Regions from separate parts of the Paenibacillus sp. Pae15 genome, predicted to be linked through region 2. Evidence: riboswitches for the same ligand, from Rfam matches in the RefSeq annotation. Region 2 holds a riboswitch; the other holds the start of a gene.

Region 1 (14,631 bases), on a different contig from region 2:
ATACCGGCCGCAACCATCCGTTTTCCCGGCCCGGGAACTGATTCTTAATTTTTCTTTACTTTTGAAACTCCGTGAGAAGATTGTCGTATATAAGAGTAAAGCATCGATGTTCCACAAGCTCTGCAGGCTAAAAACATAACCATTTCATATTTCAGGAGGGCTCCGATATGGGGATTTTTAAGAGACTGCGCGATTTGACGATGGCTTCGATCAACGATTTGCTCGACAAGGCGGAAGACCCGGTAAAAATGCTCAACCAATTTTTGCGCGATATGGAAGAGGATATTCGTGAGGCCGAAGTTGCCGTTGCGAAGCAAATTGCCATTGAGAAGAAATTCAAGCAGCAATATGAAGAAGCGCTTGAAATGGTTCAGAAGCGGGAAGAACAAGCGCTCAAGGCTCTGGAAGCGGGGAATGAAGATCTTGCCCGCCGCGCGCTTCAGGATAAGAAAGAGCACCAGCAGCGCCATGATGAGATGAAGGGGCAGTTCGAAACGGCCAAGGCTAATGCCGACCGCCTGCGCAGCCAGCTTGCCGAAATGAAGGATGAATTCGCCAAGATGAAGAACAAGAAGGATATTCTTGTAGCCCGTGCTGAAGCTGCCAAAGCGCAGAAGCAGATCAACCAGGCGATGTCCGGATTCGGCACAGACAACGCCGCCAAGGGATTCGACCGGATGAGCGAAAAGGTGCTCCAGCTGGAAGCGGAAGCGGAGGCCAGCGGTGAGCTGAACTCCAGAGGGAAAAGCCTGGACGACGAATTAGCCGCTCTCGGCAAAAATGACGGTGTAGACGATGAATTGGCCGCGTTGAAGGCGAAACTCGCAGCGAGAAAGCAAGCGGAGTAAAAGATTCACAAGCAAAGCGGAGACTGAAAGGATGGCACTTTCAGTCTCTTCGATTGTTGTCTTTGCGCTTCAAGGAAAAGGCGGGGAGAATCGACCATGATGAATGAAGAGGTGGGACGCATGATGACAAATCCATACATGGAAACGTTGGCATTTTTTTCTGTCGCCGTGCTGGCATTAATCGTTTTTCTGGCATTGTTTGAACTTGTAACGAAGTACAAGGATTGGGACGAAATCAAGAAGGGCAATCTTTCCGTAGCGATGGCGACCGGCGGCAAAATTTTCGGGATTTGTAATATATTTCGTTTTTCCATTCTCAATAATGACACGATCTGGCACTCGCTGATCTGGGCCGGCTTCGGATTCCTGCTGCTGCTGATCGCTTACTTTATATTTGAGTTTTTGACACCGTATTTCAAAATTGACGAACAGATCCAGCAGGATAACCGGGCGGTCGGCTTTTTATCCATGATTATTTCGATATCGCTTTCTTACGTTGTAGGCGCCAGCGTCACCTGATGGAATCCGGATCGTTGTTCGATTTGAAGGAGGAACGTCCTGTGAAATATTTATGGGGCACCTTGTTGGCGCTTGCGCTTGTGTTTTTGGGCGCGGGCGTTTACTATTTTATTAATCATGCATGAGTTGAATAAAGGGAGGAATATTGTTTGCCGCAATCCTATGACTCTCTATGCCCTTGGTGCCATACCGAAATTGTCTGGGATCCGGAGATCGGCCCGGAAGAAACGTGTCCGCACTGCTTCAACGAGCTGGGAGATTACCGGAGTATAAATATTACCGTCAAGCCGTCGGATCAGCAGATCACGTACGATGACGAAGAAGAGGACGATTACGATCTGTCCGACGAAGACCTGGAGCTGATAGATGAGTATGAAGAGGGTGTGCAGCGGGTGCTGGACAGTCAGGAGGATGCTCCCGAATGCGCGGCATGCCACAGCTTGATGCTGTATGCCGGAACGCAAAACGGATCACAAGGGTTCGCGCCGTTTGTGCACGGGAACTTGAAGCAGCCCCTGCTCAAAGCGTCTTTTTCGTCACAGGTTTATGTTTGTCCTTCCTGCTTCAAGGTAGAGTATTCCTTGGCCGAGGAGGATCGGCTTGCCATGATCGAGTTGCTCCGTTCAAACGGCAAATCATCGTCATAAATCGCGGGGGGAGGCGTTCGCGCCTTTCCCCGCTTTCTCTTTAACCGGGGATTCAAAGGTTTGTCATATGCCGGCATCGCTCATGTTTTTTGTCTTTTTGGGAAGCTTAACTAAGACATTACATGGGATTAGGTGAGCGAATGCATACCGGAACTAAACATTTTCCAGACCATTGGACTCGTAAAAGCAGCAAAAGCGGAGCAGGTCATGAGTGGCGGCAGGTCCGCAGGGAAGTCCCGGGAGGCGGGGGCCGTGAGGGATCGGGGAAAAGCGCTCCGTTAACGGGACAATCGCGCCTGCTGCTGACAGTCAACGGATTATTTGCCGCCGCCAACGCTTTATCCGGGGTCTTCGTGAATGTATATCTCTGGAAGGCTAAGCACGATTTTTCGGTCATTGGTTGGTTTACATTAGTACATCACCTCTCGATGGCTTTGACGTTCTGGCTGGCTGGCAAATGGGTGAAAGAACATAATAAAATGAACTGTTTGCGAACGGGAGTGGCGGTTGCCGCGCTGTTTTATTTGCTTGTGCTGTGGTTTGGCGAGCAGTCGGCGGATTATTATGTGCTCCTTGGGGCTGTCCAGGGACTGTCATCCGGTTTGTTCTGGTTGGCTTTTAATGTCGTTTATTTTGAGGTGACGGATCCGGACAACCGCGACCGGTTTAACGGTGCAGCAGGACTGCTCGGATCGGGAGCGGGGATGATCGCCCCCTGGATATCGGGGTTTCTTATTGTCCGCATGCAGGAGACCAACGGGTACCGCCTTATTTTTACATTGTCCCTTATCGTATTTTGCATCGGCGTGATCGTCAGTTTTTTCCTGAAAAAACGAAAAACCTCGGGAAATTATGAGTGGTTCCTGACCTGGCGATGTTTACGGCAAAAGGATACGGCATGGCGCAAGGTCGGTCTGGCTTTGATGGCGCAAGGCGTACGGGAGGGCGTGTTCGGCTTTTTCATCGCCCTGCTCGTTTTCGTCCATACCGGCAGCGAGATGAAGCTGGGCAATTTTTCGCTTCTGACCTCGGCCGCGGCGTTGATCAGTTTTATGCTTGCGGGCCGATGGCTGCGTCCGGAATACCGGCCTAAAGCTTTACTGATCGGGGCGGTTATGCTGGTGCTGATTATTTTTCCTTTTTTCTGGAAGGTTGATTTTGTTACGCTCCTGATGTTCGGTATTGGAGCGGCCGTATTCTACCCGCTATATGCCATACCCATGACATCGATCGTTTTTGATCTGATCGGAGGCGATGAAGAAAGTGTGAAGCGCCGGGAGGAATATATCGTGATGAGGGAGCTTGCGCTCAATGCGGGACGTCTGCTGGGTACGGCGGTATTCATTACGGTGGTATCCCTGACCCGGTCCCCGGCAGCCATGAACTGGCTGCTGCTCGCCATTGGCAGCTCGCCGATCGCGGCTTGGTATTGGATGCGTAAAGTGAAGGCAGATAAAGCTTAAGGCATGGTTGTAAGCGCGTGCCAGCTTGACAAAACATTCCCTCCCGCTAAAATAAGGGGACAGAGGATTGGTAGTACGGAAGCTGGAGGTTTCTGTACGTTAAGGGAGGCTGCAGCATGGGTTCAAGTAAAAAGATGGTAAACAGCATCACAGAGCTGATCGGGGATACGCCGGCCGTCCGGGTCAACCGTCTCGTAGGCCAGGATGATGCGGAGCTTTACGTGAAGCTTGAATATTTCAATCCAAGCGGAAGTGTCAAGGATCGTGCGGCGTTCAATCTGATCGCTCAGGCGGAAAAGGATGGCCGGATTCGTCCGGGCGCTACGATCATCGAGCCGACAAGCGGAAATACCGGAATCGGGCTGGCGATGAACGCGGCGGCAAAAGGGTATAAAGCGATTTTGGTTATGCCGGACAATATGACCAAGGAGCGGATCAATCTGCTGAAGGCTTACGGAGCGGAAGTCGTACTTACTCCCGCTGCGGAACGCATGCCGGGCGCCATCAAGAAGGCGCTTGAGCTGCAGGAGCAAATACCGAACAGCTTTATTCCCCAGCAGTTTGAGAATAAGGCGAATCCGGATATTCACAGAGTAACGACGGCTCTGGAGATCATTGAGCAGATGGATGGGCGGCTGGACGCCTTTATCGCCACCTCGGGCACCGGAGGGACGATTACCGGTACCGGGGAAGTGCTCCGTGAGAAGCTTCCGGGGATCAGTATTTTTGTCGTTGAGCCTAAAGGATCGCCGGTTCTGTCGGGCGGACAGCCCGGGCCCCATAAGCTGGTCGGCACCAGCCCGGGCTTTGTGCCTTCGATTCTGAACACGGATGTTTACGATGAGATCGTGCAGGTCGCTGACGAGGACGCACTGCAAACGACGCGTGACTTGGCGAGGCTTGAAGGTATCCTGGTCGGCCCGTCTGCGGGAGCGGCGGTATGGACCGGTCTGCAGGTAGCTCGCAAGCTTGGCCGCGGCAAACGTGTGCTGTGCATTGCGCCGGATACGGGAGAACGGTATTTGAGCATGGACATATTTTGATGGCAGCGGCATAGGGGAAGCGGCGGGACAGTCCAGGGCGGACAGCTCCCGCCGCTTTTTTGTATAGAGAAAGTGTGCGGAAAAAAGGTTGCATAAATATGCATTATTATGTATAATAATAAACAAGGGAGCGGGAAACCGGTCCTTCTGATTTTTGAACATCTTACTGGAGAGGGGAACCTTTCATGAAAATCGCACTGCATAATGAGCTTCCGGGCGAGGCGCAGTTTCAGCAGTTGATCGATTCCGTTTCCGCACATTCTGGCCAGAGCGGAGAATTTTCATACGAATCGTACTCTCATAGTGATCGTGTTATAGCCGCTTACGATCAAGGACGGCTTGTCGGACTGGGTCGTCTCGTGGATGCCGATCAGAGCAGGATTGAAATTACAGTGCTTCCCGGGTACCAAGGGCGGGAAATTGAAGGATATATGCGTAAACTTCTTACAGCTCACAGCTTCTGCCATAGCTAGTCTGCTTCATAAGTCGATGATCAGCCTCCATTACTGTGGGGGTTTTTTGTCGTCCATTTCCGGCTGCATGTCATGCTCTTTGTAATTTTGCTTTGCCAAATGACGGGCGATAGGTGTAATATGTAGTAATAATAAAAGCTTCCGGTCGAAGCCAGCCGAAGAATGGATACCATGGTAAAGCCGGAATTTTATGGATACAGAAAGGTTTGATTTTCATCGAACTTCTTTTCTGTCATTTTAAGCTTTGTAGGAGGGCGCATCCATGGAACAATTCAAAATGAAAATCATTGAGCTGCTCAAAGAAGATGCACGCCGCACGCCGGCCTTGATCGCAACCATGCTCGGGGCTTCCGAGGCGGAAGTGGCGGAGGCGATTCAAGAGCTGGAAGAAGCGAATGTGATCGTAAAATACGCTACGGTCGTTAATTGGGCCAAAGTGGACAGCGAGAAAGTCACTGCCCTCATTGAAGTGCAAATTACGCCGGAACGCGGACGCGGCTTTGACGCGATTGCCGAACGCATTTACTTATATCCTGAAGTGAAATCGGTCTATTTGATGTCGGGCGCATATGATCTGCTCGTGGAGATCGAAGGCAAAACGCTCAAAGAGGTGGCGTCGTTCGTTTCCAATAAGCTTTCCCCGATTGATCGGGTATTGTCGACGAAGACGCATTTTATATTGAAAAAGTACAAGCAGGACGGGATTACCTTCGAAGATCATGAAGATGATCGCCGCCTCTTGATCTCACCGTAAAGGACGCTGAGAAGATGATAGAGCATAAACAGGCCCAACAGCAACCGCTGCAGACGAAGTCGATGAGCGGCTATCTGGCTCCGCTCGTGCGTGAAATTCCGCCATCAGGCATCCGTAAGTTTTTTGATCTGGTGAGCGGCAGCAAGGATATTATATCCCTTGGAGTAGGGGAACCTGACTTTAGCACCCCGTGGCATGTCAGAGAAGCGTGCGTTTATTCGCTTGAACGCGGAAATACCAAGTATACGCCCAACTCCGGGCTGCCTGAGCTGCGGGAAGCGATTGCCGAATACTTGTACGAGTCGTTTCACGTCCCGTATGAGCCTTCCGAAGAGGTGATCGTCACCGTTGGCGGAAGCGAAGCCATCGATCTGGCGCTGCGCGCCTTGGTTACCCCGGGCGATGAGATTCTTATTCCGGAGCCCTGCTACATTTCTTACAGCCCGATTACCCGGATCGGCGGCGGCATTCCCGTAGGCATCGAGACTTTTGCCAAAGACGGCTTCAAGCTGACGGCGGAATCGCTCAAGGCGGCGATCACGCCCCGTTCCAAAGTGTTGATTCTGTGCTATCCAAGCAACCCGACCGGGGGCATCATGACCTATGAGGATTGGCTGCCGATTGCCAAAGTCGTTGAGGAGCACGATCTGATCGTTATCTCGGACGAGATTTATGCGGAATTGACCTATGAACAGAAGCACGTCAGCTTCGCTTCGATTCCGGGCATGCGCGACCGGACGATTCTTGTGAGCGGCTTTTCCAAGGCGTTTGCGATGACCGGCTGGCGGATGGGATACGCTTGCGGGCATCCCGACCTCATATCGGCCATGCTCAAAATCCACCAGTACACGGTCATGTGTGCGCCGTCCATGGGACAGGTTGCTGCCCTGGAGGCGCTCAAGCACGGCATGGAGGAAAAAGACCGCATGGTAGAGTCCTACAACCAGCGCCGTCGTCTTGTCGTACAGGGTTTCCGGGACATCGGACTGCAGTGTCATGAGCCTCAGGGCGCATTCTATGCCTTCCCTTCCATTCAGGCAACGGGGCTAAGCTCCGAGGAATTTGCCGAGCGCTTGATTCGTGAGGCGAAGGTCGCAGCAGTACCCGGCAATGTATTTGGCAAGGGTGGAGAAGGATTTGTCCGCTGTTCTTACGCGACTTCGGTTAATCAGCTGATTGAAGCGATTGATCGAATAGGCAATTTCATCAAAAAGCTTTAATTAAACAATATTATCCATTTTCAAGCCTCCCAAAAACTGGTATATTAGATGTATTAAAGATTCATATTTTCATAGAATATGAATCTTTTTCTTTATAGGTCTAAAGATATGAAGCGGGAGGGATGAAGAATGGCTTTTCCGGAATATCAGCTTCGGCAATACATGAATAACGGCTGGATTCGCGAGAATGATCAGAAAGCCAAGTGGATTTTTGGAACAGGAAAACGTGCTTCGTCTGCCTTATCTTTAGAAGATCATATTTACCTTTTAAGACGCGAACTGGAGCGCCTTGTACAAAACGGAAATGACCTGACATCACCGGAAGTAGTGAAAATCAGTATGGAGCTTGATCTCAAAATAAATGAATATATGAATCTTCATCAAAAGGGCCGGTCTTGACCGGCTTCTTTTATGAGATCGAAAGAAGTGTAAGTGAGCAGCAGAGTGCCAAAACGTCAAATGGTCAGCTGTAAGGATGATTTTCAGCGCAGCAGTCAGGTTTTTCGTGCTTCCTCCTTATTCTTAAAAGCTTTGAAAGAGCAGGTCTTTTATGTTAACATCATAAAGGATATGTTGGAGAATCGGGGTAGAGAGGGAAAAACACGAGGGGAGAAACCGGCGTGAGAAGGAATGGGCTGCTCTGCCTGCTGCTGATGATGTTCGTACTTGCTGCAGGCTGCGGCGGAGGATCGAAGGCGGATGTGTCAATTTTCATGATAGGATCCAACGGGATCCCGAATGAAGCGGGAGAAAAGTTGCAAGCCTCGCTGCAAAGTGAAATAGGTGAATCGCCCAGTGTGCAAGTATTGGCGGCGCCTATATTTTCAATGGAGAAGCTGATCGTCGAAATAGCGGCCGGTCAGAACGGCATTCTGATGATTCCGGAGAATCATTTTAAAGCGATGGGCGAGCAGGGCGGTTATGTTCCGCTGGACGATGTGGCCAAAGCGGAGGATTTTCCTGAGGGCGTTCTGGAAGTTACGGAAGACGGCAAGAAACAAAAGCATCTGTACGGCATCCCGATGGATCAAACCAAATGGTTTACGGAGCTCGAATTCGACGGCAAAAATCTGTTCGCGTTCATTCCGGCCAATGCGCCGGACAAAGAGAAAGCGAAGCAGGTCATGAAAATAATTGCCGAGAAATAATTGTGCATGCCAGTCATGCAGCGGACAACAACATAGCGGTTCAGGTGCCCGCACAGCCAATCAACGCTTGCGGGTTAAAAGGGAAGCCGGTGTGAATCCGGCGCGGTCCCGCCACTGTATACGGGTAAATGCTCTTCATGAAGTCACTGTCTGGAGCAGACGGGAAGGCGAAGAGCTCTGGCTCAGCGAAGCAGCCCGTAAGTCAGGAAACCTGCCTGAACATGCATTCGATGCAGCCTTTCGAGGAAAAGGGGCAGACGCGCAGCCTGCCGGCGGCATATCGACTTGATGTCGACTGCGGCCGCCAGGTTTGTCAGAGTGTGCCTCTGCTTCGGAGACGATCCGAAAGCAGGGGTCTTTTCGTTTTTTGAATGATGATAAGGAGATGGACCTATGTATTGGGATAAGACGACTCGCATAAAAAAAAGGCTGCTTGCAGCCGTTCTGAGCCTGGCTTTGGCGGGAACGCTGGCAGGATGCGGAAGCACTGCGCCAGCGCCGGGGCAAGGTCAGCAGGCGGAATCGCCGAAGGCGGGCGACGCCAGGCAGGAAGGGACGGTCACATCGGCCAAACGGACGACGTATCCGCTCACCGTCAAAGACGCTACGGGTAAAGAATTTGTTTTTGAGAAAGCTCCGGAGCGCATCGTTTCCACTTCACCGAGTGAAACGGAAACGCTCTTTGCTTTGGGGCTCGGAGATCAGGTAGTGGGCGTATCGGATTTCTGCAACTATCCAGCCGAAGCGGCGGCGAAGCCGAAAGTCGGCAGCATCATCAAGCCGAACGAGGAAGCGCTCGTTGCGGCCAACGCCGATTTGGTCATGACGGGGGTATCCATGAATATGACCGTAGTGGAGAAGCTTCGCGGACTGAAGGTGAATCTGTTTAAGGTCGAGCCCAAAACGTTAGACGATGTGATGAGCAATATTCTGCTCATGGGGCAAATCTTCGACCGCCAGGAGCAGGCGGAGAAGCTGGTCGATTCGATGAAGGCCGAACGCCAAAAGGTACTGGATGCGGTGAAGGATCTGAAGCCTGAGCAGAAGAAAAAGGTATTTGTCGAGTTTTCCCCCGGCTGGACGGTCGGTAAAGGCGAGTATATTGACGAGCTGATCAGCCTGGCCGGAGGAATCAATGTGGCGGGCGGCGAGAAAGGTTACGTAAAGCTTAGCGAGGAGAAGGTGATCGCGGACAATCCGCAGATTATTCTTTATCCGACGGGGATCATCGACGAGAAGAGCAATAAGCCGATGGATCAGTTGATTCGCGAGCGCAGCGGCTGGGACCGGATTGAAGCGGTGAAGTCGAACCGGTTGGTCGGGTTGGACAAGGACATTATGAGCCGTCCGGGTCCCCGGATTACACAGGCATTGACGGAAGTAGCCAAAGGAATATACCCGGAACTGGTGAAATAGATGAAGCGTAAGCTGTGGATTTGGGGCGGAGCCGCCTTGGCCCTGCTTGTATTCGCCGTTTCTGCGGCAGTATCGATCGGTTCGGTCCGAATTCCGTTCGGTCATGTCTGGGGAATCGTACTTCATCAGCTGCCTTGGATCGGTGAACGAATCCAGGGGGATTGGAGCGAAGCTTCGGAACAAATCGTATGGAGGGTCAGGCTGCCAAGGGTAGTGCTGGGCATTCTGGTCGGTGCCGCCCTGGGGTTGGCCGGCGCGGCCTTTCAGGGCGTACTCCGCAATCCGCTTGCCGATCCGTACACGCTGGGCGTTTCGTCCGGAGCATCGGTGGGCGCGGCTTTTTTGATCTTGTTCGGTCTGCAGTATACGCTCTTTGGGGAGTGGACGGTACCGGCGGTAGCGTTCTTGACCGGAGTACTGTCGCTCTGTACGGTGCTTTTGCTGGCACGGACCGACGGCAAGCTGCGTAAGGAAACCGTCATTCTGTCGGGTGTCGTAATGCAGGCGTTCCTGGGCGCCTTCGTCTCGTTAATGGTGGCGATGTCGGATCAGGTGATCAACGAAATCATCTTCTGGCTGATGGGAAGCCTGGCGCTGCGGGGCTGGACTTATTCGCTGGTGCTGCTGCCGTATTTGGCTGCAGGCTCCGCAGTGCTGCTCTGTTACGGCCGGTCGATGAATTTGTTTGCGCTCGGGGAGCGGCAAGCGGCGCATCTAGGCGTCCATATCGAGAGGACCAAGCTGATTGTCCTGATGGCGTCTACTTTGATCACTGCGGCGGCCGTATCCGTGTCGGGGGTGATTGCTTTTGTCGGGCTTCTGGTGCCGCATTTGCTTCGGCTGATGATCGGACCGGATTACCGCTTGCTGCTCCCCCTGTCTCTAATTGGCGGCGCGATTTATGTGCTGCTCGCAGATACGCTGGCCCGAACGCTGCTTAGTCCGACGGAGATTCCACTCGGGGTCGTGACGGCGTTTATGGGGGCTCCATTTTTTGCTTATTTGCTTCGGCGGAAAAAACGGATGGTGCGTGAGTGAAAGGAGGCCGGCGCGATGATTCAAGTAGATGTGGAAGAGGTGTCCAAGGCATTCGGAGCGCGGGAGGTGCTCCGGGGAGTCCGCTTTCGGGTGAAGCCCGGTGAATGGTTCGGTATTCTGGGACCCAACGGAAGCGGGAAATCGACGCTGCTTCATCTGATTACCGGCCTGGAGCCGGCGACTGCGGGAAATGTGCGGCTGGATGGCAAGCCTGTGGCATCCTGCTCAAGGAAAGCCTTGGCGCGGCAGATCGCGGTGCTGGAGCAGGATGCGCTGCCGCCGCTCGGCTTCACGGTGCAAGAGGTGATCGAAATGGGACGCTACCCGTATCAAAACTGGCTGGGAGACGAAACGGCGGATGCCGCTGCGCTGGTAGAGCGGATTATCGCTTGGCTGAAGCTGGACTCCCTGCGGGAGCGAACCATCGATCATTTGAGCGGCGGTGAACGTCAGCGTGTAGCCTTGGGGAAAGCAATGGCGCAAGAGCCCAAGCTGCTGCTGCTGGATGAACCGACAACATTTCTGGATATCGGGTACCAGGTCGAAATGATGGATATGGTTCGCAAATGGCAGCAGGAATGGGGGATGACGGTCATTTCGGTGCTGCACGATCTGAATTTGGCCGCTCAATACTGCGACCGTCTCCTTCTGCTGCATGAAGGAGCGACGGCGGGAATCGGTACGGCTGAAGAGGTGCTTCGTGCCGATCTGCTGGAGCAGGTGTACGGAACGCGGCCTCACATTCTTGCGCATCCGGACAGCGGTGTTCCGCAAATCTTACTGGGAAAGGGAACAAGATGATGAGCAATAACCGATTGGAACAAATCATTGCGGGTATCGCCCCTTTGGATAAACGGAGTATAGAGGAGGCGGCGCGTCATCTCGATCAGCTGACCAAGCCGCCGGGAAGCTTGGGCAGACTGGAGGAGGTGGCCAAGCAGCTTGCGGGAATCCGCGGGGAGCCGATACCGGATCTGGGGAAAAAGGCGGTCGTCGTCATGGCTGCGGATCACGGCGTATGCGAAGAAGGCGTCAGCGCCTATCCGGCCGAGGTCACGCCGCAGATGGTGCTTAACTTTCTGAATGGGGGCGCGGCGGTGAACGTGCTTTCGCGCCACGCCGGAGCCGACGTTCTGTGTGTCGATATTGGTGTGAACGCGGAGCTTTCCGATTCACGGCTAAGGTCTCATAAAATTCGCATGGGCACGGCCAATATGGCTAAGGGGCCCGCGATGACGCGGGAGGAAGCGGAGGAAGCGGTTCTGGTCGGTGCGGAGATAGCCGCTGAATTGGTGCGGGATGGCTACGGCTTGATCGCCACCGGAGATATGGGCATCGGCAACACGACGGCCAGCTCGGCCATCTTGACCGTACTTGGGGGTACGGATGCGGCCGAAGCCGCAGGGCGAGGCACCGGAATCGATGACGAGCGCCTGCGGCACAAGCAGGCTGTGATTCGCCAAGCGATCGAGCTCAATCGTCCGGATGCAGCCGATCCGATGGACGTGCTGTCCAAAGTGGGGGGGCTTGAGATCGCCGGCTTGGCCGGCGTCATCCTGGGGGCGGCCAAGCACCGCTGTCCGGTCGTCATCGACGGGTTCATCTCCTCGGCTGCCGCTTTGGTCGCAGCCCGATTGGCACCGCTCAGCGTACGGTATATGATCGCCTCGCACCTTTCGCAGGAACAGGGACACGCGCGTCTGCTCGAAGAAATCGGACTGACACCGATGCTTGTGATGGACATGCGGCTTGGCGAGGGTACGGGCGCCGTCCTTGCTTTTCCGCTGATTGAGGCTGCGGTCAAGATCATGAAAGAAATGGCGACCTTCGCCAATGCGGGTGTTTCCGGTGCGCTTCCTGCGGAGCAGCTGCAAGGATGAGCCGGCGGGGACTGAAGGTGCTTGTAACGGGCGGGGCCCGCAGCGGGAAGAGCTCTTTTGCGGAAAGCTATGCGGCAACACTTGGCGCACAAGGTCTTTACATCGCCACGTCGCAAGCCTATGACGATGAAATGAAGGAACGCATCGCGATGCACCGCCGGGAACGGGATGAACGAGGGTTTCCGTGGATTACGGCGGAGGAGCCGTATGATCTCGCCGGGGCGCTTCTTAGGGCGAAATCGCCCGTCGTGCTTGTCGATTGCCTGACGCTGTGGCTGTCCAATTGGCTGCTGAGGCTGGAACAAGAGCCGGAGACCGGGCGGTTGGACGGGCTTGAGGCCAAAATTGACGAGCTGGCGGAGGTATTCGGTTCGCTCGACCGTCCGGTCGTTCTGGTTACCAATGAGGTAGGCAGCGGTCTGGTGCCTGAATATAAGCTCGGTCGGGTGTTTCGGGATCTGTCCGGGCGAATGAATCAGCGGCTGGCCCGCATAGCCGACCAAGTGTTTCTGGTCACGGCGGGAATTCCGGTGGAACTGAAAAGCCGGGCGTTTCACTATTAGTACGGTGCGGAGGAACGGACTTGCTGTTTTATAGTTTGCAAGAGTTGATGTGGATGGTGCTTGCGGCGATAGTGATCGACTGGGTCATCGGGGACCCCGCATGGCGTTGGTTGACACACCCGGTCGTTTGGATCGGGCGGTTGATTGCATATTTGGAAAACCGCCTGTATCCGATTCCGGTGAAACAGGAGAGTGAATCGGCCGCAGAGGCGCGCCGTGCCCGTTTGCGCGGAGCGGTACTGGCCTTCTTGACGATCGGTCTGTCTGCCGGAAGCATTTGGCTTATGGTATGGCTGGCGGATCAAGTACATCTATGGGTTGGTTATGCCGCCAGCACCTGGTTTATCTCGACTACGATCGCCGTCAAGGGGCTGAAGGACGCGGCGATGGCGGTATATAAACCTTTAAGCGAAGGACGTATCGATGAGGCAAGAGAGCAGGTCGGCTTCATTGTCGGAAGGAACACTTCGCAGCTCGACGAGCCTGAAATTACGCGGGCCGCGGTCGAGACCGTAGCCGAGAACATTGTGGATGCATTTATTTCTCCGGTTTGCTATGCCTTGGCGGGAGGCGCTCCATTGGCGATGCTGTACCGCGCTTCCAATACGCTCGACTCGATGGTGGGCTACAAGAATGAAAAATATATTCATTTCGGATGGGCTTCGGCCCGCTGGGACGATGTGATGAACTGGATTCCCGCAAGGCTGGCGGGTCTGCTGATCGTGATGGTTGCGTGGTTCAGCCCCGGGCTTCGTGCAGGAAGAGCCGCGCGTTCGATTGTGCGCTTTGCCCGGCTTCACCCGAGTCCGAACAGCGGCATTCCGGAATCGGCCGTCGCTGGAGCACTGGGTATCGAGCTTGGCGGAGTGAACGTTTACCACGGCCGCACGAGCGAGCGGGCACGGATGGGGTGGCCGCTCAGAGAACGGGAGCGAGAGGACATCCGTCGAACCGTCGGGATATTGTACGGTGTCAGTTATCTGGTTGCGGGGGGATTGCTGTGCGGGCTTTTTTGGCTTTATGGATAACGTGGGGGTCGGCCTGTGCGGCTGCTTTTCAATTTCTGACCCGTCTTCCCGTGCCGGTGAAGCTTGATTACAATGACGCTTTGTTTCGCCGAAGCGTCGTTTTTTATCCTTTGGTCGGCTTGGTGCTCGGAGTTCTTCTGATGGGTGCGGGGAAGCTGCTGTATATGGCTTTGCCTCCGCTTCCCGCCGCCGCACTGCTGCTTTCGGCCTGGGTGCTGCTGACCGGAGCGCTGCATCTGGACGGCCTGATGGATATGGCGGACGGCATATTGAGCCACCGTTCGCGCGAGCGGATGCTGGAGATCATGAAGGACAGCCGGGTCGGCGCTATGGGCGTCGTAGTATGCGCGCTGGTGCTGCTTCTGAAATGGTCTTTGCTGCAGGAGCTTTTTCGCACCGGGACGCTGAGCTGGCTGCTGCTGCCGATGGTTTTGCTGTGGAGCCGGTGGTATATGGTGGTTGCGATTGCCGGCTGGCCCTATGCGAGGCAGGAAAAAGGCGGCGGTATGGGGAGTTTTTACCGCGGCGTCGGATGGAAGCACATTGCGGCCCATAGTGCGCTGGCTGCACTATTATCCGCAGCTGTGCTCC
Region 2 (14,631 bases):
GAAAAAGTTCCACATGAATCCGCAGCCTTTTTCATACGGTTGAACACGGTAAAATCGATTCGATCAACAAAGAGCTTGTCAGACCGCATCGATTCATGTTATTATACTGTTTGTGTCCGAGACACAACATTGCTAATGTGTGGAGCCGTGGTGTAGAGGCCTAACATGCCTGCCTGTCACGCAGGAGATCGCGGGTTCGAATCCCGTCGGCTCCGCCATGAATTTACATCCCATATCATCTTACATAGCCTAAAGAACACCGAGCAGAACGACATGTCTGCTCTTTTTTGTATTCTTCAAGGAGCGTGAGAGTATGACCCGCCGCGGACGTTTCGCACCAACTCCATCCGGACTGCTTCATATCGGCAATGCCTTCACCGCCCTCGCCGCATGGCTGCAAATGCGCCAAGCCGGAGGAGAATTTGTGCTGCGCATCGAAGACATCGATAAAGCCCGCTCCCGTCCCGCCTACGCCGAGCAGCTTCAGGACGACCTGCTTTGGCTGGGCATCGATTGGGATGAAGGCCCGCGCGTCGGCGGTCCCTGCGCGCCTTATGAGCAAAGCCGGCGTGAATCCCTTTACGAGGAGGCGCTTGAGCGGCTGCAGCAAGCCGGACGGCTGTACCCGTGCTATTGCAGCCGCAGCGAGCTGGCGGCGATCGGCAGCGCGCCTCATGGGCTGGCATCCGAAGGCGCCGCCTATCCCGGTTTATGCCGTTCGCTTTCGCCCGCGGAGCGGCAGGCAAGAGCCGCGAAGAAAACGCCTGCCCTGCGGTTCATCATGCCGCCGCACGAGCTGCGGTTCTACGATGCGGTAGCCGGGCCGCAAACCTGCGCGGGCGAAGCGCTCAGCGACTTTGTCGTCAAGCGCGCCGACGGCATGTTCAGCTACCAGCTCGCCGTGACGGTCGACGATGCCGCCATGGGCATCACCGACGTGCTGCGCGGGGCCGATCTGCTTGACTCGACGCCAAGACAGCTGGCACTCTACGAAGCGCTGGGACTCCGGGCACCGGATTTTGCCCATGTTCCCCTGCTGGTCGATGCAAGCGGCCGGCGTCTGTCCAAGCGCGACAGTGCGCTTACGCTTGCTGCACTGCGAAGTGCGCAGGTTCCGCCCGAACGCCTGCTGGGAGCCTTGGCCCATCTGGCCGGTTGGATCGATCGCCCGGAACCTTTAACCGCCCGGGAGCTTATACCGTTCTTCGGACCTGTCCGGACGGCAAGCGGCCGATTAACCGTCAGTGAGCAGCTTCGGCACTGGCTCACAGAGGGCTAAGCCTGCTTGTGAGCTGTCCTTGGCATGACTTATTCGGACATCTTGTGATGCCCGGTGTGCACATGCGGTTCCTCCGGGGCTTTGGGCTGATCCTTATAAGACGAACCCATGATCACTAGAGAAAACAAAACGATGGTAACACAAACGGTAAGAATGGATCCGGTTTTCATCTTTTCCCTATTGGGTTCAGTTCCTTGTAAAATTCCCGCTTCCTGCTTCATGATCCGATGGAGAAGGAGCACAGCGATGACAAAAAGCAGCGTTAAGAAAAAGCTCATGGGAAGCAAGAAGTCGGGAGACAGCATAGAGCCAAGCATCGCCCCCATCATCCCGCTCATGACTCCGGCCATGAGCCCGTCCAGGACGGCCATCGCATGGAATGGCATTCCCAGCATCACCCCGCCGCCCACCCCAACGATCATGGCGAGCATACAGTTGATGGAAAAGCTCTGATCGGCTCCAAGTACGGTACCTGTAATGAGTCCTGTCATCGAGCCAATGAGCATGGCAGCCATCATGCCGGTCGTGCAGGACAGCTTTTGCCGGATACTTAACACGGTCAGGTAGGTTACTGCTGTCAGAGCAATGAGAATGGAAAATACAAGTACTTGAATGATGATATTCATAACGGCATCCCTCTTTCCTGTCCTGATGGGATTGTGGTCAATCGTGAATCGGACAGCTCCTGAACCCAAGCTGTCCGATTTATTCCGTTCAGCCGTGATGATGTCCGCAGGAGCAAGCATCATGGGAATGCGGCAGCTTCCAGAGCGGATTGTTGCAATACTTGGGATCTGCACCAACCATGCTCATGAACAAATGATGATAGTTCTCGCAGATTTTCAGCTCCGCAAGCACCCAATCCTCCGGATCGTTGGCGTAATGCTTCCAGTAATCGCCGGCCACGTTAATTCCCGGTACGGCCGGAATCCAGGATTCGGTCAGCAGCAGGTCCGGATCGCCGTATTTAGCGGCAATGTTGCGAATGTCCGGATCATCCAGCGCCATCAGGCGTCCGTCCTGAATGATGGTTTCGGTTCCTCCTCCGACCATTTCGCACGTCATTGTCGCAAAGTAGAGATGCAGATGCCAGTGTCCGACAGGCAGCCCCATTTTGGCCGCTTCACGTTCCGTCGAGCTTGAAATAATCGTTCCAAAGCCCATATGAATAACGCCGCTGCGCATGCGTTCATAGAGACAGTTCAGCCAGCCCTGGAGAAATCCTCTTCTCGGACGGTGAATATGAGGGTTCGTACCTATGGACGCTTCCCACCAACGAAGAAGTCCTTTGTCCGGAAAACCGGGGTACTGAAGATGACCGGTTTCATCCTGCAGCTTGCGAAGCTTGTCTCCGAATTCCCCGCCTTCATGGATGTCGGTAATCCTGCCGTCCTCCACTTTCAATTGGACCCAAGGAACCGGACCGATATGGTTGCTCGTGCCCGCAATGACACCGCTTGCATCTTCCTTCGGAAGATACATCCATGGTCTGCCCAGAACATGCCCCGGGAGATACGTTTTCCCGAAATTCTTGTTTTGCGACCAGAACCTGTCGACCAGATCGGGATTGAAAAACTCGCGTTTGCTGTCATAATAGGCGTCATGATTGGTATAGCTCAAATCGGTGCCTTCCGGATCCGTAATACGGATTCTCCTGGCGTTTCGTATCCTGTCCCATGTCCATTTGTCGATGGCATCGATAATTTCATAGGCAATCGTATGCGCCGGAGTCGCGGTGAGCTCAGGCGTAATGAATGGCATCCGCTGGATTTTGATGTTCGCGTCGCACAAGACGGGACCGCCATAACCCCAGAGGAGCTTGTCATACTTGCCTTCCTTCTCGATCTGCTCCCATTCGTCCATCCATTCGGCCAGCTCCTTCGTCCGGGCCAAATAGTACTCCACTTCGTTATGTCCCTTCCATGTTGGAATCGGACCTTTGTCCGCCATTACAACTTCATACTTGGTGTTATATTTTTCGAGTATCCGTTTGCAAGCTTCAATAACCATAGGATCATGCCAGTTATCCGCACGCAGCAGCACGCGTTCGCCCGGCTGCAAATCCCATGCGGCATGAAGTCCCTGACTGTATGGACGTTTAGCCACCTCATCCAGATAAGGAAGTAAATCATCCACGCTTTTTACCTCTACAAACGGCGGGCAGCGCGGAGGATATTTTTCAATAAGGGGTGGAGTTGTAAAATTCGGTTTTCCTTGCAGCATGACATTCGCTCCTCTATTCGTTTTTGGTTGAATTAATCCATTCGATGCTTCAATAAACGCGTCTCCAGCAGCTTGACCGAGCTGGTGATGGCCATACCCATCATAACAATCACGATAATTCCCACAAATACGCGATCGATATTAAAGTTGGCCGAGGACTGCGCTACAAAATAACCGATCCCGCCTGTCGAGACAAACATTTCGGCGGCGATGACTCCAACAAGCGATTGACCGATACCGACTCTGAGACCGGAAACAATTTGCGGCAGCGAGCCGGGAAGAGCAACCGTAATAAAGGTCTGAATGGCGGAAGCGCCGAAGCAGCCGGCCACCCGGGTCAGGTTCGGATCCAGATTCCGCACGCCGGTCATGGTATTCAGAATGATCGGAAATACCCCTGCGATAAACACAACGAGAACCTTGCTGGAAAAGCCTACTCCCACCCAAAGCGTGATCAAGGGCAGCAGCACAATACGCGGTGTACCCAGCATCGCCGTCAAAAAGGGATCGAGCGCTTTACCCAGAGGCCGGTACCATCCCATAAGCAGTCCGACGAATATGCCTAGAACAGCCGCCAGCCCAAATCCGACAAAGAAGTTGCCCAGCGTAAAAAGCAGATTATCGAGCAAAACTCCGCTTTGCGTCAATTGATAGCCGACTTTTATGATTCGAATCGGCGAGCTTAGGAAAATCGGGTTGATCACACCGCTACGGTACAGCATTTCCCAAACAGCAAGAACAACGACGACCGTCATGGCCCCGATATGATTCAACAGGAATCCGTCTGAACGTTTGCGCTTCCCGGGTCCGACCTTGCGGTTGTCTTGAGCCTCGGATCGTGTATTCCTGTCCGGCGGTTTCATAGAGCCATAGGATTCGGAAGCGCTTTCCCTTATCTTTATGCTGTTCAATCGGTTTTCCTCCTTTGGTTACAAAGTGATGATCTTCATCCTCTGCTTTTCCCTTTCCTTTTCCGATACGATAAGTCCCCAAATGTGCTTTTCGTATTCCAAAAATTCAGGACTTCTTTTGATCTCTAAAGGACGAGGGCGAGGAAGATGAATATCTACCGTCTCACAAACGGTTCCCGGTCTTGCGGTCATCACAACGACGCGGTCCGACAAATACACGGCTTCGCCAATATCATGCGTCACAAAGATGATCGTTTGTTTCGTCTCTTTCCAAATCCGAAGCAGCTCCAGCTGCATAAATTCGCGGGTTTGCGCGTCCAAGGCGCCCAAAGGCTCATCTAACAGCATCAGGCTGGGTTCTATGGCAAGCGCTCTGGCTACGTTGACCCTCTGCTGCATGCCTCCCGACAGCTGGTTCGGATAATGATGTTCAAACGCTTCCAGGCCTACCAGCTTCAACAGTTCCCTTCCCTTGGCCATGCGTTCGTTTTTGGGTACACCGGCTAACTCGAGGCCGTAAACCACATTTTCCAAAGAGGTACGCCATGGAAACAGCGATGCCTGCTGAAAAACGACGCCGCGATCCCGTCCGGTTCCCTTGATGGGCTGACCGTTCAAATAGATCTTTCCGTCACTGACATGCTGTATGCCGGCAATGGCGCCAAGCATTGTTGATTTCCCGCAGCCGCTGGGCCCGACAATGCATACAAACTCGCCTTCATTCACGGTCATGTTGAAGCCGGATACGGCCGTAATTTCTTCTCCATTCTTAAGCGGATAGGTAATGGATACATTATCCGTATGCAGCTTGGCTAATACGGTCATGTGCACTCCTCCTTGCCTGTTTTCCGGGAAAACAGCTATTTCTTATACAGGCTGTCGATCCAGCCGGACTCATCCAATGCTTTGACCAGGCTGTTATCGACGATATCCGACGGCTTCATCGTTCTGACAGCCTCGCTATCCGAGTTGTCTAAAAAGAACTGTACGGACTTATCCGATACATAAGGCTTTTTGGGAAGCGTGCCCACATTGACATCATAGGTTTTCTGCGCTAAAGCCGGATCGTCAATTCCGGTCCATTTGCTAATCGATTTAATGGCGGCCTCTTTATGGTTAACAATGTAAGCATTGGCTTCAATCAACGAAGCTACAACCGCATTTGCCAGCTCAGGATTTTTGTCATAATAGTCCTTTAACATCACCACACCTGAATTGAGCACTTCTTTATCTTTAAAGTCGTACAATTGGGGATAGCCCATCTCATCCATTTTGAATGACGTCGGAGGCGCCGCTACATAAAACGCTCCTTCGCCTTTCAAGAAAGCCGCTGTACGGTCACCCTCGCCGCCCATATTCAGCAGCTTGACGTCCGTTTTTGGTGTCAATCCGTTTTCCTTGATAAAAAATTTCGCCAAGTGGTCATATAGCGAACCCTCTGCCGCCGTAATCATGGTTTTGCCTTTCAGGTCTTTGGCAATATTGGCTTTTTCGGCTGACTTTTGGCCATAGATATAAAGTACGGTCCGATCGGAAACGGCAGACAGGATCACGGAATCCACTCCGGCTGCCTTGGCTTTTCCTACCGGATCGACCCCGGTTAATCCTACTTGAATCGCTCCGCTGTTCAAGGTTTCCTGAACCTTTGGAGTTCCTGCGATATAAATCAGGTCCGCTTTTACCCCATATTTTTCAAAAATTCCAGTGTCCTTGGCGATCCACAAGGGAAGCATGGACGCGCCTTGCGTCGGATATCCGATTTTGATGCTTACCGGTTTATCGAGAGGCTTCGGAGCATTCGAAGGTTGAGCATTGGCGGAGGGGCTTTCGGAAGGTTCGGCTTTGCTGCCGTTCTGGGAAGAATCTGCAGTCGAACTGCAACCTGACAAAATCATACCAAGGCTTAACAATATAAGCAGAATCCATTGGTTTGTTCTCATTTTCTCACCTCATCGAAAAATTAAAGGGCTTACATTTTTCTTGGTTTACATTGTGCTTGCTTATTCCACCAACCCCATCCCCTGAAAAACGAATATTTAGTAACCGCTTTCAAAATAATGAGTACATCCGAAATTTTTGCTTGCCCTCCTTCCCTTAAACTTATAAATTAAAGATAACAAATAAAAAATTATAAGAAAAATATCCATTTCGTTAAGGATTTATATGCAATAGATATAAACATGCAGGAAACCGCGTATCAACAACGACTTAAAGCAAAAGGGCGTGCCGCTATGGATATTCGACAACTCCGATACTTCCTTGCCATTGTCGAGGAAGGTAAGATCTCGCAAGCCGCAAGACGCTTACACATCGCGCAACCGCCGCTGAGCCAGCAGCTGAAACTGCTGGAAACCGAAATGGGTGTCACGCTGTTGGAGAGAAATACGCGCAGGCTCACGACCACCGAGGCTGGAAAATTACTGTACGACCGGGCAAAAATAATACTCGAACTTGTAAACGGTACCATGGAAGAAATCAAGGAATTGAGCGAGGGAGTGCGGGGAACGTTAGCCATCGGCACGATTGCTTCTCTGGGCGCCAAGCTTTTACCGGAACGAATTCATGATTTTCAAAAGCGGTATCCGGAGGTGCGCTTCCAGGTATGGGAGGGGGATCCCAATCGGGTGATGGAATTGCTCGAGAATCGGATTATTGAGCTCGGCATCGTCAGACTGCCCGTCGATAACGGAATGTTCAATATGATCAACCTGCCTGCGGAGCCTCTCGTTGCAGCCATGAGCCGCCATTGGAACATTGGGGATAACCAACCGTACGTAAAGCTGTCCGATCTGGAAAACAAGCCGCTGATGCTGCTCCGAAGACAGCAGGGCACCTCGATGTATCATCATCGGATGTACATCATGGATCTGGTGGAAGACGCCTGCCGGGAAGCCGGATTCGAACCCAAAATCATCTGTGAAAGCAACGACATCATGACGCTGCTAACCTGGGCCAATCATGATGTAGGCATTACCATCGTCCCCCAATCCGCTATGAACCTCATTCCGAATGCAGGGCTTCAATTCAAAGAGATCATAGAACCTTCCATTATGTCAAGGCCTTCCGCCATCATCTGGTTGAAGGGACGGTACCTTTCGACCACATCGAAAAAATTTCTGGAATATTTTCCATTGGACAAGCCCTGCCTGGAACAGTAGCCGTGCAGTATAAAGGGCAGCCTGCCGTTGAAAAACACGGCGGCCGCCCACCTGCGGATCTTCTTCTCTTCTGGGCGACAATGAACCAAAAAGGTCGAGTAAGAGAGCAAGTATAGCCCTCTACTCGATCTTTTCAGTTTGGTAACGAAAAGTTAAGAAAACAGGGCCGTCCCTGCGTAGTTAAAAACTACTTATGGGACAGCCCCAATGATACAAATGACTGTTCATCATAACCGCAGCAGATCGGACTGCTCTTTCTTCAACTGCAGGGCCGATTTCATCGCTTCTTTACGCACCAGTTCACGTACGGCTTGAGTATTCTCGGCAAAGAATGAGTCGCATCTGCTCAAGCTGTACAATGCTTTTTTGGCAGCCTCGCAGGCCATCTTTTCACTTTGCAATAAATAATAACAAATGCGGTAGCAGTCATTTTCGTGTTTCTTTAAAAATGATATGCGATCCTTTATTTCCATAAACAGATCATCCCTAACATATCTTACTTACTTCATTATTTTAAGGGGTTTTCATTTGCTGGATAGTACTATTTTCTTCTAGTACCCATAATGAAGTATACAGAAGCAATATAAATAAAAGGTAAACAAAAGCTAAACGATTTCTTAACTTTAAGCCGCCGCTCTTTTGCAATTTTCAGCCTTAGCGTTTCGTTTAGAGGGTAACTATAACCAATACATATCACTGGGGTTGATCTTATGAAAAAAGCGGCTCTGGATGACGCCGAATGAATCACAGGCCGAATCTTGCATTCGGATGAGGATTTTGATAGACAAAGTCACCTCATTCGTGTTATAGTTCAATAAATTCATGTTACATAATGCAATGCGACGACCGCCAACGGACAAGTAGCATGGATTGACGCAAACGAATTGCATACATACTGAATCAGGTGCCTTTGCGACAGCAAAGGGTAACAGGGAATCGGGTGCAAATCCCGAGCGGTCCCGCCACTGTATTCGGGGAGTTTCTCCCAGCATGTCACTCGATCATCCATCGGGGAAGACGGGAGAACACGACGATCCGAGAGCCAGGAGACCTACCTGATTTATGCACCCCAAGGCCTTCGAGGAAAGGAGTGGTGTACGAACGATAAAAGCGACGATCACGCCAGGCTGATCTTGTCGTCTATTGATGCGTACCCCTAACCAATCCTGCAGGATTGGTTTTTTTGAGTTTTACAACGATTTGCCAGGGAGGAAATGTACAATGATTTCTAAAAAAGCAATAAGCACACTGTTGTTGGTCTCCGGATTTACCCTGTACCTGACTGTCAGCGATCCTAAGTCCGCCTATGCCATGCATATTATGGAAGGCTTTCTTCCCTACGGATGGGCGATCTTCTGGTGGGCCGTGTTTATTCCGTTCTTCATTCTCGGGCTGCGGTCCTTGATGAGAATTACGAGAGAAACACCGGAGCTAAAAATTATGCTGGGAGTAGCCGGTGCTTTCATCCTTGTTCTGTCGGCGCTGAAAATTCCTTCCGTGACGGGAAGCAGCTCGCATCCGACGGGAACAGGTCTCGGCGCTGTCATGTTCGGACCGCTGCCCATGAGCGTGCTGGGCTCCATCGTCCTGCTGTTTCAAGCTCTGCTGCTTGCCCATGGCGGGTTGACCACTCTTGGAGCCAACGCCTTCTCTATGGCTGTTGCCGGCCCCATGATCGGTTATGCCGCTTACCGGTGGATGATCAAATCGACGGGAAAACAAACGCTGTCGATCTTTACGGCGGCGGCGCTGGCCAACCTGTCTACGTATGTCGTCACTTCCATTCAACTGGCATTGGCGTTCCCGGCAGAGAGCGGCGGCATTTTGGCTTCATTCGTAAAATTCGGGGGCATTTTTGCGATCACTCAAATCCCTTTGGCCATCAGCGAAGGACTTCTTACGGTACTGATCTGGAACTGGCTGAAAGCCAACAGTTCGGAAGAATTATCGATTTTACAGCGTAAAATGAAAGGAGCATAACTCTCATGTCCCATCAGAAAACGAACCTTCTCATCCTGATTGCCGTCGTCTTGTTGGCTGTTCTTCCGCTCCTGTTCGTCAACGGCGAATTCGGCGGAGCAGACGGTGCCGCTGAAGAAATGATCACCGAGATTCATCCTGCTTATGAACCCTGGTTTGCTCCGCTGATGGAGCCTCCGGCAGAGACCGAAAGCATGCTGTTTGCGCTGCAGGCCGCCATTGGCGCCGGTTTTATCGGCTTTGCCTTCGGATGGTTCAAGGGTAGAGCCTCCAAATCCAAAACCACATGATCAAGCTGATCGATACATTTTCTTACACCAACAGGCTGCGTTCCGTTTCCCCGATGTGGAAAAGCGGATTCGCAGCCGTTCTGATGGTGCTGTCTTATTTGTCCCATCCTGTGACCCAGATGATGATCGTCGGCTGGCTGTTCGTCTGGATAACCTTGTACGCCCGGATTCCCGTCAAAGCGTACAGCCTGCTGATCGGAGCCTCCTGCCTGTTTTATGCGGCCAGTCTGCCGGCTATTGTCATCGAGTTTACATCCGCCGGCCCGGTTTCGCCCGATGGAATGATCCTCTTTACGTTTGCGCGGTGGACGTCTTATGTTACAGAAGCGGGCATTTACGAAGCGGGCAGCTTGCTGGCCCGGATCATCGCATGCTTATCCTGCCTGGCCTTTGTCATGCTGACGACGCCTATGTCCGAGCTGTTTCAGGTGATGAAAAAATGGCGTGTGCCTTCTCTGGTGCTGGAATTGATGATGATCATGTACCGCTTTCTCTTCGTACTTTCGGATACGGCACAACAGATGTATACGGCTCAGAGAGCCCGCGGCGGCCAGACCGGCTTCTACCGCAGGCTGAACGATACGGCAATCCTGATCGTCCGGTTGTTCGGCAAGTCGATGCATCGGTACCAAGGGCTTTCGCAGGGCTTGGTAACCAGAGGCTTTGCCGACAGCATTCAACTGGCGCCGGTTCAAGCCGCTGCCCTGCCCTTTCGTTATATATGGGAAAGCCGTATCGGAGTGATTTTATTACTGCTAATCGAGCTGTGGCTTCGCTGGGGGGAAATGCTGTGAAATCCATTATGGAGGCTTACGATGTACGCTACAGCTACCCGGGAACTCAAGCCGAAGCGCTTCAGGGCTTGACCATGAGCCTGCCCGAAGGCAAGAAAACCGCCATTTGCGGCCATAACGGGTCGGGCAAATCGACCTTGTTCCTGCATGCGGTCGGCATTCACCGCCCGGCTTCCGGAAGGATGCACTGGAAAGGCGCTCCCATGTCCTATCGTGCGGATGATCTCAAAAAGCTGCGGCAGCAAGTCGGACTGGTGTTCCAGGACCCGGAACAGCAGTTGATTTTGAGTACGCCGTATGAAGATATTTCCTACGGTCTTCGCAATGCCGGGGTACCTGAGCATGAGATGATCCGGCGCATCCAACATATTCTTGGTACCATGGGTCTGGAGCATTTGGCTAATACACCTATTCATCACTTAAGCCTCGGTCAAAAAAAGCGTGTCGCCCTGGCCGGCGTGATGGTCCTCGAGCCCGAGCTGCTGCTGCTGGACGAACCGACCGCTTACCTGGACCGCTCATCCGAGCAGCGGCTGGTGGAGGAATTGGACCGCATTCATGCCCAAGGCACCACTGTCGTGATGGCCACGCACGATATGAATTTGGCCTATGCATGGGCGGACTGGGTCCTGGTGATGGACAAAGGGAAGTGTTTGCTGGAAGGCACGCCTTTCGAGGTGTTTGAACAGGAAGACTTGATCCTGTCGCTCGGTCTGGAACCGCCTTTGCTGCTGCAGGTTTGGTCCAGTTTACCCGAACACGTGCGTGCGGAAAGTTTTCCTCCCCGCAGCATGGCTGAGCTGAAGGAGCTTATGAAACAATTGTAAGCATGGGAAAGAGCCGGTTCCCTTGCTATATCTTGCCTGGGAATCGGCTTATCATGACAACTGGAGCTCCTCCGCCTGACCTTCGGCTAATCCTGAGAGCCGTCTGACCTAATCATTTGTGCAATCGATCCGCCTTTATTGTCTTCTGCACATGACTGCGGTCCAAAAACTTGTCAAAAAAGATTTGGTCTGCGGTGACACCACATTCATTCAACTTATTTATAGCTGCATCGATCATTCCTGGAGGCCCACACAGATAGGCTTTGCTGAACGGTACCTGAATCCCCGGATGATCTTTGATGTGTTCGGTGACCAGACCGCGGGCTCCTATCCAATCGCTTTCCATTGGTTCTTCCGACAATACCGGAATGAAATGAAAAGGCGCGTTCCAGGATGAAGCAATCTCAGCAATGATATCCAGACAATACAGGTCCCCTTGCGTGCGTGCACCAAACAAAAGTAATACCGGAATGTCCCCTCCTTGTTTGGCGGCTTGTTCCAATATTGCTTTTATTGGGGCTAAGCCGCTGCCCCCCGCCATGCAAACTATTGGTTGAACGGAAGGCCGCAGATAGAAAGACCCGTAAGGGCCCGTGACAGTCACTTTTTCGCCTGTCCGGTCCGCTGCATTCAACCAGCCGGTCATTTCTCCATTCGGCACTCGGCGAATAAAGAAACTTATCTCTGTCTGTCCCTGTTTTTTCGGCGCATCCGCAAACGAGTAGGAACGGGGTTCCTTAATGCCAGGGACCGACAGATCCGCATATTGGCCGGCTTCGTAAGAAATGCTTTCGTCCAGTTCTATCCTGATTTTTAGAATGTCATGTGTCAACGTTTCGCTCTTGCGAATAACACCGTTAACAGATTTTACTGTATGATGCGGACCTTCTGACGAAGGGTCAATCAGAATCGTCAGATTACTTTTGACAATGGTTTGACAGGCAAGGATATATCCCTGTTCAATCTCTTCCGTGTTTAACGTGTAGGAAAAATCCATGATCGATTTTACTTTCCCTTCCACTAAGCGGCATTTGCAAGTAGCACAAGTCCCCACCCTGCAGTCATGCGGTAAAGGTATCCCTGCCGACAACGCCCCCTGCAGCAATGTCTGGTTTGGTTCTACCGAAAATTTGTCACCGGTGGGCAGTACATCGACAAACCGTGGTTCCGTTGTTCGATTGAATATCCTAGCAAGTAAATTCGCCATCGTAATTGTCCTTTCCTCATAATGAGTAAAAAAGACAGATCCGGATTGAATCTGTCTATACGGTTTTTGAGTAGAGCATAGCGCCTGGAATACTAACTGACTCTTGTTTCGTCGAACCAGTCAGGCCAGCCAGCTCTTTTGTTCGCTTCTCTTGCCAGTATTTTTTCTTCCGGTGTGGCATAGAGCAAATCCATTTTTTTCAGTTTTTGCTGGACAAACCGGAACCAAAGCGGCGGAACAAGCGCTATTAAGAAACAAATAACAAGTGATGGCATCTTATTGTCAATGGTACTTGGTTTCAATTCATAAAAGGGGGCGTAGCTATCAATATGATGGTGTGCATGTGTCGTGATTTCCACACCGAATACCCGGGAAAAAAATGTGCGCTGTTCCCACGTGTGACGGGGGTGAAACGGTGTGCCCTCCGCCCTGATAAGTCCGTAATGTTGTGTATAGTTGAAAACTTCGGCAAGCAGCTTTGCTACAACCAAATGAATCGTTACAAGCAGTGCACCCAGCCACCCAGAAACATAATAGAAGCTGCCTATCAACAGAGCGAATAGCACAAACATTTGGGTGATACGGCTGCGCCATGACCAAACCGAGCGACCTTTTTTTCTTTGACGCTCTTTTTCAATCTTGTATGATTCCTTGTAAGAATGCCATGTTGCCCGAAATATAAACTTGTAGACGGATTCCCCTCGACGGGGAGTATCGGGGTCTTTCAATGTTCCTACATGAATGTGATGATTATATACATGCTGGATATCTTTTACAGGGTCTCCAAAGTATACGTTTAATGTAGTGCCCAAATATCTTGGAAACCAGTGTCTTCTGTGAAACAATTCGTGAGCGATGGGCAAGTTGGGGGCATTACCCAAAAATGCAGCTGAAAATATGCATCCGGCGTAAGCAAGCACCGTCATAAACGCAGTAGGTTCGCTAAATCCTTGTTGAATGCGCCAAGCAAAAGATCCAAAAAGCAGAATCATTAACGGGAAGTGCAGGTATAACGCAAAATCTGCTATCCAAGGATTCTTGATCTTTCTTTCCGCTTCATCTTCTTCGGTTATATAATCAGCTACTAACAAGAAAACGAGCACTCCCAAGAAACCGATCCACACCCATTGACCACCTAGCATATACCCTGCAACCCCAGCAAGCACCACTATGATGTTAAAATAGTACCTTAAATAATCTAACATGAGATATTCCTCCTCTCCTTTTTCCCATCGATGAGTCCGTGGACAAACCTATTCCGCAACAGGACTTTTCGAGATAACGCCGAATTCGTGAGTAAGGATTTCAAGTCTCAGGATGTTCCTCCCTTTTTCAGAAAGCGTTATCAAGTCAATCGATAAAAATGGATAGCTTTGATAGATTACGGAAGGGTTCCTTCAATCGTTTATAAGCCCTGTTAACCAGACACACGCAAGACCGGCTTGATCGTATGGCCACTCTCGGAGTCTTCCGCAGCTTGATTGATTTCCTCAAGATCATAGATCTTAATGAGTTTGTCATACGGGAACAGGCCCTGTTTATACAACTCAATCAATTGAGGAATAAAGATTTGCTGTACCGAGCTCCCCATGAGAACCCCTGTAATCGTTTTTTCCGAAACGAGACCTAAATGATCAAACTCCACTTTTGTTCCCAATGGCGGTGCACCAACAACCGCAGTTGTTCCAAGAGATTTGGTGCTTTCGACCGCCTGTCTTAAAACTTGCGGAACACCGCTCGTTTCAACCGCATACTTTACGCCTCCGGTAGAGATCTCTGTAATTTTTTGTACAACATTGTCCACGTCCTTGCCATTGATGGTGTGGGTGGCTCCGAGTTCTTTCGCTAATTCCAAACGGCCGTGATTAATGTCGATTGCAATAATGGTTGTGCAGCCTTTGACCTTGGCCGCCATGATGGCGCTCAATCCGACAGCTCCACAGCCGAATACAGCAATACTGG

The links. A riboswitch is a leader RNA that binds a small molecule or an ion and turns the genes downstream of it on or off. The one in region 2 is predicted to bind cobalamin.
Region 1: another riboswitch for cobalamin. It lies ahead of NR121_RS18345 (ABC transporter substrate-binding protein); the one in region 2 lies ahead of NR121_RS23555 (energy-coupling factor ABC transporter permease).

The regions. Positions count from the first base shown of each region.
Region 1 covers NZ_JALJRM010000024.1:11,570-26,200, reverse strand. Annotated here, with positions in the region: gene NR121_RS18405 (endonuclease MutS2) at 1-1, shown strand, start outside; gene NR121_RS18400 (PspA/IM30 family protein) at 168-848, shown strand; gene NR121_RS18395 (DUF350 domain-containing protein) at 948-1,367, shown strand; gene NR121_RS18390 (hypothetical protein) at 1,367-1,492, shown strand; gene NR121_RS18385 (hypothetical protein) at 1,517-2,014, shown strand; gene NR121_RS18380 (MFS transporter) at 2,155-3,477, shown strand; gene cysK (cysteine synthase A) at 3,594-4,520, shown strand; gene NR121_RS18370 (GNAT family N-acetyltransferase) at 4,706-4,993, shown strand; gene NR121_RS18365 (Lrp/AsnC family transcriptional regulator) at 5,256-5,747, shown strand; gene NR121_RS18360 (aminotransferase class I/II-fold pyridoxal phosphate-dependent enzyme) at 5,762-6,967, shown strand; gene NR121_RS18355 (aspartyl-phosphate phosphatase Spo0E family protein) at 7,097-7,366, shown strand; gene NR121_RS18350 (hypothetical protein) at 7,588-8,115, shown strand; cobalamin riboswitch at 8,141-8,348, shown strand; gene NR121_RS18345 (ABC transporter substrate-binding protein) at 8,509-9,531, shown strand; gene NR121_RS18340 (FecCD family ABC transporter permease) at 9,532-10,569, shown strand; gene NR121_RS18335 (ABC transporter ATP-binding protein) at 10,585-11,370, shown strand; gene cobT (nicotinate-nucleotide--dimethylbenzimidazole phosphoribosyltransferase) at 11,370-12,449, shown strand; gene cobU (bifunctional adenosylcobinamide kinase/adenosylcobinamide-phosphate guanylyltransferase) at 12,446-13,012, shown strand; gene cbiB (adenosylcobinamide-phosphate synthase CbiB) at 13,033-14,040, shown strand; gene cobS (adenosylcobinamide-GDP ribazoletransferase) at 14,013-14,631, shown strand, end outside.
Region 2 covers NZ_JALJRM010000043.1:3,204-17,834, forward strand. Annotated here, with positions in the region: tRNA gene NR121_RS23510 (tRNA-Asp) at 142-218, shown strand; gene gluQRS (tRNA glutamyl-Q(34) synthetase GluQRS) at 314-1,279, shown strand; gene NR121_RS23520 (hypothetical protein) at 1,309-1,905, opposite strand; gene NR121_RS23525 (hypothetical protein) at 1,994-3,502, opposite strand; gene NR121_RS23530 (ABC transporter permease) at 3,535-4,413, opposite strand; gene NR121_RS23535 (ABC transporter ATP-binding protein) at 4,432-5,238, opposite strand; gene NR121_RS23540 (ABC transporter substrate-binding protein) at 5,274-6,353, opposite strand; gene NR121_RS23545 (LysR family transcriptional regulator) at 6,645-7,571, shown strand; gene NR121_RS23550 (hypothetical protein) at 7,799-8,044, opposite strand; cobalamin riboswitch at 8,457-8,644, shown strand; gene NR121_RS23555 (energy-coupling factor ABC transporter permease) at 8,793-9,551, shown strand; gene NR121_RS23560 (energy-coupling factor ABC transporter substrate-binding protein) at 9,557-9,841, shown strand; gene cbiQ (cobalt ECF transporter T component CbiQ) at 9,838-10,635, shown strand; gene NR121_RS23570 (energy-coupling factor ABC transporter ATP-binding protein) at 10,632-11,462, shown strand; gene NR121_RS23575 (2Fe-2S iron-sulfur cluster-binding protein) at 11,575-12,669, opposite strand; gene NR121_RS23580 (alkane 1-monooxygenase) at 12,762-13,874, opposite strand; gene NR121_RS23585 (NAD(P)-dependent alcohol dehydrogenase) at 14,087-14,631, opposite strand, start outside.